Linked DNA regions of Desulforapulum autotrophicum HRM2. The protein of the gene in region 1 binds, or shares a complex with, the protein of each later gene. Links are inferred from orthologs where the notes say so. Each region holds a gene or a part of one and is shown in the gene's direction. Other genes may lie near its edges.

Region 1 (3,143 bases):
TAAACAGTATCGCCCCAGTCAAAACCGAGCCAGCCGACATCCTTAATGATGGCATCAACGTACTTTTGTTCTTCCTTGGCAGGGTTGGTGTCGTCAAACCGTAAATTGCAGGTGCCGTTAAACTGCCGGGCCATGCCAAAGTTGAGACAGATGGATTTTGCATGCCCCAGATGAAGAAACCCGTTGGGCTCGGGAGGAAACCTTGTTCCCACCCGTCCGTCAAACTTGCCGGTCTTCATGTCACCGTCAATGATGGATTTTATAAAATGGCTGGTTATATTTTGATCTTCCATTGAATCCTCTCTTAATACAGGTAAATGTATGGTGGTTTAAACCCTAATGCTTACCACATTCCCTGGGGTTGCAAAAGCAATAATTCTTTAAAAAAAGGGGGATCTCTGGTATATAGGGTTCCATGACTCAATTTAATATCAAATCGCCCTTTCAACCCACCGGGGACCAGCCTTCGGCCATTGACTTTCTTTCAAAGGGAATTTTCGAAAAAAAAAAACACCAGGTCCTTCTTGGGGTGACCGGGTCGGGAAAAACCTTTACCATGGCCAACATCATTGCAAGAACGGGCAGACCCGCCCTTGTGATCGCACCGAACAAGACTCTGGCAGCCCAGTTGTACAACGAATTCAAGACGCTTTTTCCAGAAAATGCCGTTGAGTATTTTGTCAGCTATTACGACTATTATCAGCCCGAAGCCTACATTCCCACCAGTGACACCTATATCCAGAAGGACTCTTCCATCAACGAAATGATTGACAAGATGCGTCATTCTGCCACCCGGTCCGTGCTGGCAAGAAAAGATGTGATCGTGGTGGCAAGTGTCTCATGCATCTACGGCCTGGGCGCTCCTGAGGATTACCTGGCACTGCGGGTGGAAATTAACGAGGAGATGGAAAAATCCAGGGATAAACTTCTGGCTGAACTTGTCAACATCCAGTACCAGAGAAACGATGTGGATTTCCACAGGGGAACCTTCCGGGTCAGGGGGGACAGGGTCGAAGTCTTTCCGGCTTATGAGACGGATAAAGCCCTTCGGATTGATTTTTTTGGTGACACCATTGACGGCGTTTTCGAGGTAGACCCCCTCAAGGGGGATGTCCTTAACCGGATAAAGGGTACGGCTGTTTTTCCGGCCTCCCACTATGTCACCCTGAACCAGACCAGACAGCGGGCCGTGGAGACAATCAAGGCGGAACTCAAGGTGAGAATTGATTTTTTCAGGAACGAAAATAGACTCATCGAAGCCCAGCGCATTGAAGAGCGCACCCAGTATGACCTTGAAATGATCAACGAGATCGGCTACTGCAACGGTATCGAAAATTACTCCCGCCATCTCACAGGCAGAGCTCAAGGTGAGCCACCCCCAACCTTGATCGACTATTTTCCCGAAGATTTTCTCTGTTTTTTTGACGAGAGCCACATTTCTGTTTCCCAGGTGGGGGCCATGTACAAAGCTGACCGGTCCAGGAAGGAAAATCTTGTGGGGCACGGGTTTCGTCTGCCGTCAGCCCTGGACAACCGGCCGTTGAAATTTGACGAATTCAAAAAAAAGATTCCCCAGGCCATTTATGTCTCCGCCACACCCGCTGACTATGAGCTTTCATTGGCAGGTACCCGGGTTGCCGAGCAGATCGTCAGACCCACAGGCCTCCTTGATCCGGCCATTGAGGTCAGAAAGGCGACCACCCAGGTGGACGATCTCTATGAGGAGATCGTCAAGCGGGTGGAGGCCGAAGAGCGGGTTCTGGTGACCACCTTGACCAAACGCATGTCCGAAGATCTCACCGACTATTTTTCAGATTTCGGCATCAAGGTCAAGTACCTGCATTCGGATATCGGCACGGTGGAACGCATCGACATTATCCAGGATTTAAGAAAGGGCGTGTTTGACGTTCTCATCGGCATCAACCTTCTGAGGGAAGGACTTGACATCCCCGAGGTGACCCTGGTGGCCGTACTGGATGCGGACAAAGAAGGATTTCTGCGATCCTATCGATCCCTTGTTCAGACCTTTGGGCGTGCAGCCAGAAACGCATGCGGCAAGGTGATCATGTACGCAGACCGCATCACCCCTTCAATGAAAAAAGCCATGGACGAGACAGATCGGCGCCGGATCATCCAGAAACAATACAACCAGGATCACAATATCGTGCCAACGACCATCATCAAGGAGATTAAGATGTTCGACTACACCATGGAAAAGGATCTGGCCGACCTTTCCCCTGGGGTGGGTGAGTCGACAACCGTCTATGATGCCGACACGGACAACCTGGCAGAAATCATTGCGAACCTCAAGGTTGAAATGAAACAGGCGGCAAGAAAAATGGAGTTTGAAACAGCTGCAACCCTCAGGGACAGGATCCGGGAATTGTCTAAGATCCTGGAGATGTAACCCAATGACCCCATCCGTGCTTGAGCGATATCAATCCGCCCCCCAGAATCCCGGTGTTTACCTGATGAAGGATAAAAGGGGTACGATCATCTATGTGGGCAAGGCCCTGAACCTGAAAAAACGGCTCGCCTCTTACTTTGCAAGGGAGACCGGCCATGACATGAAGACCGGTGTGCTGCTTAAAAAAGTGGTCGATTTTGATCTCATTGTCACAGCCACCGAGCATGAGGCCCTGATCCTTGAATCGACCCTGATCAAGAAGCACAGTCCCCGGTACAACGTGATCCTCAAAGACGGAAAGAGCTATCCCTGCCTCAGGATCGACACTTCCAAACCCTTTCCGGCCCTGGAGGTGGTACGAAAAATCGGGGATGACAATGCCGTTTACTTTGGTCCCTACTCATCTGTCCAGAGTGTCAGAAGTACCATCAAACAGGTGAACAAAATATTCAAGCTTAGAAAATGCAGGGATGTTCAGTTTGCCAACCGCACAAGACCCTGCCTCAATTATCAGATAAACGCATGCCTGGGCGCCTGCTGCAACAGGGTGTCAAGGCAGGAGTATGCCCGGGTAGTTGGGGATGTGATTCTGTTTTTAAAGGGCAGGGCTCCAGATCTGATCAACCGGCTGAAGTTCGAGATGCAGACAGAGGCAGATCTTGAACATTTTGAACGTGCTGCCCAGATCCGGGACACTATCCTTGCCATTCAAACAACCCTGGAGCGCCAGGTGGTC
Region 2 (3,172 bases), 1.9 Mb from region 1 along the record:
TTGCCAGGGAGATTCTCAAGCGCAAACCCGGGGCTACCTTTATTTCTGAGGTCAAGTGCTCCATGGTCATGTACAATGACATTGAACAACACGGGGGCCGGGCCATCATGTGGAAGACGGGCCATTCCCTGATCAAGAAGAAGATGAAAGAGGCGAATGCCGAACTTGCAGGTGAGATGAGCGGCCACATGTTCTTTAAGGATCGGTATTTCGGTTTTGACGACGCCCTCTACGCCACTTGCAGGCTTCTTGAGATTGTTGCTGATACGGGCAGGACCGTATCCCAGCTGATTGAAGATCTTCCCGTCACCTTTACCACCCCTGAGATTCGGGTTGAATGTGACGATTCCAGAAAATTTGACGTAGTTGCCGCCATTACAGAGCAGTTTAAAAAGACCCACGAGGTCATTGACATTGATGGCATGCGGGCGCTCTTTGGCGACGGCTGGGGGCTTGTGCGGGCCTCCAACACCCAGCCTGCCCTGGTGTTGCGGTTTGAGGCATTAACACAACAAAGGCTTGTTGAGATCAGATCCATGGTTGAGACGGCCCTTGAAAAGATCATTTCCAAGACACCCTAAGGGAGTTAAGTAGTAAAAACCAATGGAATTATCCGAACAGCAGCAGACGGCAGTCCTTCACACGGGGTCACCCGCCCTTGTGGTTGCAGGGGCAGGATCCGGCAAGACCCGGACCCTGACGGCAAAGATCATGCACCTCATCGGCCAGGGGTTTGATCCCACAAGAATCCTTGCCATCACCTTTACCAATAAGGCGGCCCAGGAGATGAAGAGTCGCCTTTATAAACTGTCCGGCCTTGGGTATGCCAAGTTTCCCTGGGTCAGGACCTACCATTCGGCCTGTCTTGTTATTTTCAAGACCCATAGCCATGAGATCGGTTACTCATCTCCCATCCAGATCTGCTCGATTTACCAGCAGAAAAAGATCGTGACGGAGATCCTTGTGAACAACAACCTTGAAAAAAAGCATGCCGGCAATCTCATCTCCATCATCTCAAGGGCAAAGAATTCGGCCAATCCAGACCGTTATTTTGACGAGCACCCGAGGATGGGCATAATCCGGGTGGTTGATCTTTACAAGGCGTATGAACAAAGATTGTTTGAGGCCAACCTGGTTGACTTTGACAACATCCTGCTGAAAACCCGGGACATTCTCAGGGATTTTCCCGAAATTCAGCAGCGGTACAAGCAACAGTTCACCCACATCCTTGTGGACGAATACCAGGATACCAACAATCTCCAGGACGAACTTACCAGGCTTTTGCTGGGTGATCACGGTAATCTTTTCTGCGTGGGGGATGACTGGCAGGCCGTGTATGGGTTCAGGGGCAGCAATGTTAACCATTTTCTTCAGTTTTCCAACCGGTATGACAATGCCAGGATTTTTCGCCTTGAGGAGAATTACCGGTCGGCCGATGAAATTGTCCAGGCGGCCAACGGGCTCATTGATTTTAATGCCGACAAGATGGACAAAAAGTGTTTCTCCCAGAAAAAGGGAGGGGTGGTCGAAATCCACGAGTTTTTTTCCGAAGGTGAAGAGGCCGAATGGGTTGCAAAGCGCCTCAAGGCCTTGAACTGCAAGGGTGAAGGCATTGATTTTGACAAGATTGCCGTGGTCTACCGCACCAAGTTCTGTTCCCTTGCCTTTGAAAAGATATTCAGGATGTTTAAAATTCCCTACCGCCTCATGGGTGCCCAGGGTTTTTTTGAACGGATGGAAATTCTGGACATCAATTCCTATCTGAGCGCGGCCCAGTTTCCCAACGACGACGTCTCGTTTGAGCGGATCATCAATACCCCTAAAAGGGGGATCGGGCCAGCCATGGTCAAGAAGATCGGCACCATGAAAGAAGAGGGGATGAGTCTGTCCGGTGCTGCCAGAAAAATGGTCCAGGAGCGGGTGCTGACCCCCAAGATCCATGGTGAGCTCTCAAAGCTCCTTGAGCTGCTGGATTCCCTCTGGGACCTGCCGCCCAACCAGGCCATGGAGCGGGTGCTGGATGGGACAGCTTACTTTGATTACCTGAAGAAAAAGGTCAAGACCGAGGCTGAATTTATCTCTAAAAAGGAGAACATCGAACAGCTGGTCTACACGGCACGGGAGAAATCCACCATCCTTGAGTATCTGGAAGAGGCGGCCCTGATTCGGGAGGACACCAAGGACGAGGATGACGACGGGGAAGGGGTGGCCCTCTTGACCATCCACTCGGCCAAGGGACTTGAATTTGACACGGTGTTCGTGGTCGGGTGTGAGGAAAAGCTTTTCCCCCACTGGCGATCCATTGATGCCGGAGAGCAGGCCATCCAGGAAGAAAGACGACTCATGTATGTTGCCATGACAAGGGCCGAACGCTTTCTCTATCTTTCCCATGCCAATTATCGAAAAGGTCAGTTTGCCATGCGGTCAAGGTTCATCGATCAGATTGAGGAATGTATGGCGTGAGTGTAAGGTAAAGCCTTGGTCCGTCACGATTTAGCAACTGTAAAATATGTGAAGTAAGGATACCATCATGGGACAGTCTGGTTTTTGTATACGAGGGATGGCGTTGATAACGGCCATGGTCCTTGTGTTTGTCCTGGGTGTTCAAAGGGGTGGGTGCGCCACACACGATCTTGAGACGGTGATCCTGCAGCTTGACTGGAAGCACAATGCCGAGTTTGTCGGGTTTTATGCCGCAAAAGACCAGGGGTTTTACCGGGAAGTGGGGCTTGATGTCCGATTTGTCGAACCAGGACCCCATACCGATCCTGTCCGGGAAGTAGTGGCCGGACGGGCCGATTATGGCCTTGGGCAGTCTGATCTTGTACTTGGGGCCATGAAGGGGCGACCCATTGTTCTGCTGTCTAACTTTTTAAAGCGATCGTCGGTTTTTGTGGTGGCAAGGCCGGAGATTGAGCAGGTGTCAGACCTTGCCGGAAAGGCCGTCATGGGCGATCCAGCCATGGGTAAGGTTGCCGAGCTTGCCCATATGTTCAAGGCAGGCAAGTTGGATCCTGGGACCTTAAATTGGGTCCCCTCCACCTTTGATGTCGATGGTTTTGCCCGGGGAAAGGCCGACGCCATGGTGCTCCATGTAACGGACCGGCCCTTTGTGGGTACCCCCGGCAGGAGGTATTCGGTCTTTACCCCGTCGGATTTCGGGGCCGATTTC

What was found.
Region 2: the proteins of uvrB (region 1) and HRM2_RS20005 are in contact, whole or in part, in a crystal structure (PDB 7EGT), measured with the Thermus thermophilus proteins. The link is inferred for Desulforapulum autotrophicum HRM2 from one-to-one orthologs. Residues at the interface, in WP_096411307.1 of Thermus thermophilus: Glu23, Leu25, Arg26, Asp27, Gly28, Glu29, Arg30, Phe31, Arg55, Glu326, Asp327, Phe328, Glu379, Ser382, Gln383, His398, Gly400, Arg401; in WP_096412145.1 of Thermus thermophilus: His654, Arg656, Phe657, Gln666, Asp668, Glu669, Lys680, Arg681, Leu682, Ser683, Lys685, Tyr686, Ala687.

What each region holds. Positions count from the first base shown.
Region 1 is NC_012108.1:2,653,855-2,656,997, forward strand. Bases 1-2,911 are described here. They hold uvrB (excinuclease ABC subunit UvrB), read left to right. Parts: upstream 1-415; coding sequence 416-2,407; downstream 2,408-2,911. Other genes in these bases: HRM2_RS11575 (glutamine--tRNA ligase/YqeY domain fusion protein), read right to left, coding at 1-293; uvrC (excinuclease ABC subunit UvrC), read left to right, coding at 2,412-2,911. Outside these bases: more of uvrC, read left to right, coding at 2,912-3,143. UniProt on the Escherichia coli protein: The UvrABC repair system catalyzes the recognition and processing of DNA lesions. A damage recognition complex composed of 2 UvrA and 2 UvrB subunits scans DNA for abnormalities.
Region 2 is NC_012108.1:4,564,867-4,568,038, reverse strand. Bases 94-3,033 are described here. They hold HRM2_RS20005 (ATP-dependent helicase), read left to right. Parts: upstream 94-603; coding sequence 604-2,463; downstream 2,464-3,033. Other genes in these bases: HRM2_RS20000 (transporter substrate-binding domain-containing diguanylate cyclase), read left to right, coding at 2,531-3,033; HRM2_RS20010 (phosphomannomutase/phosphoglucomutase), read left to right, coding at 94-581. Outside these bases: more of HRM2_RS20010, read left to right, coding at 1-93; more of HRM2_RS20000, read left to right, coding at 3,034-3,172. UniProt on the Escherichia coli protein: A helicase with DNA-dependent ATPase activity. Unwinds DNA duplexes with 3'-5' polarity. Translocates on single-stranded DNA with 3'-5' polarity. Initiates unwinding more efficiently from a nicked substrate than double-stranded DNA.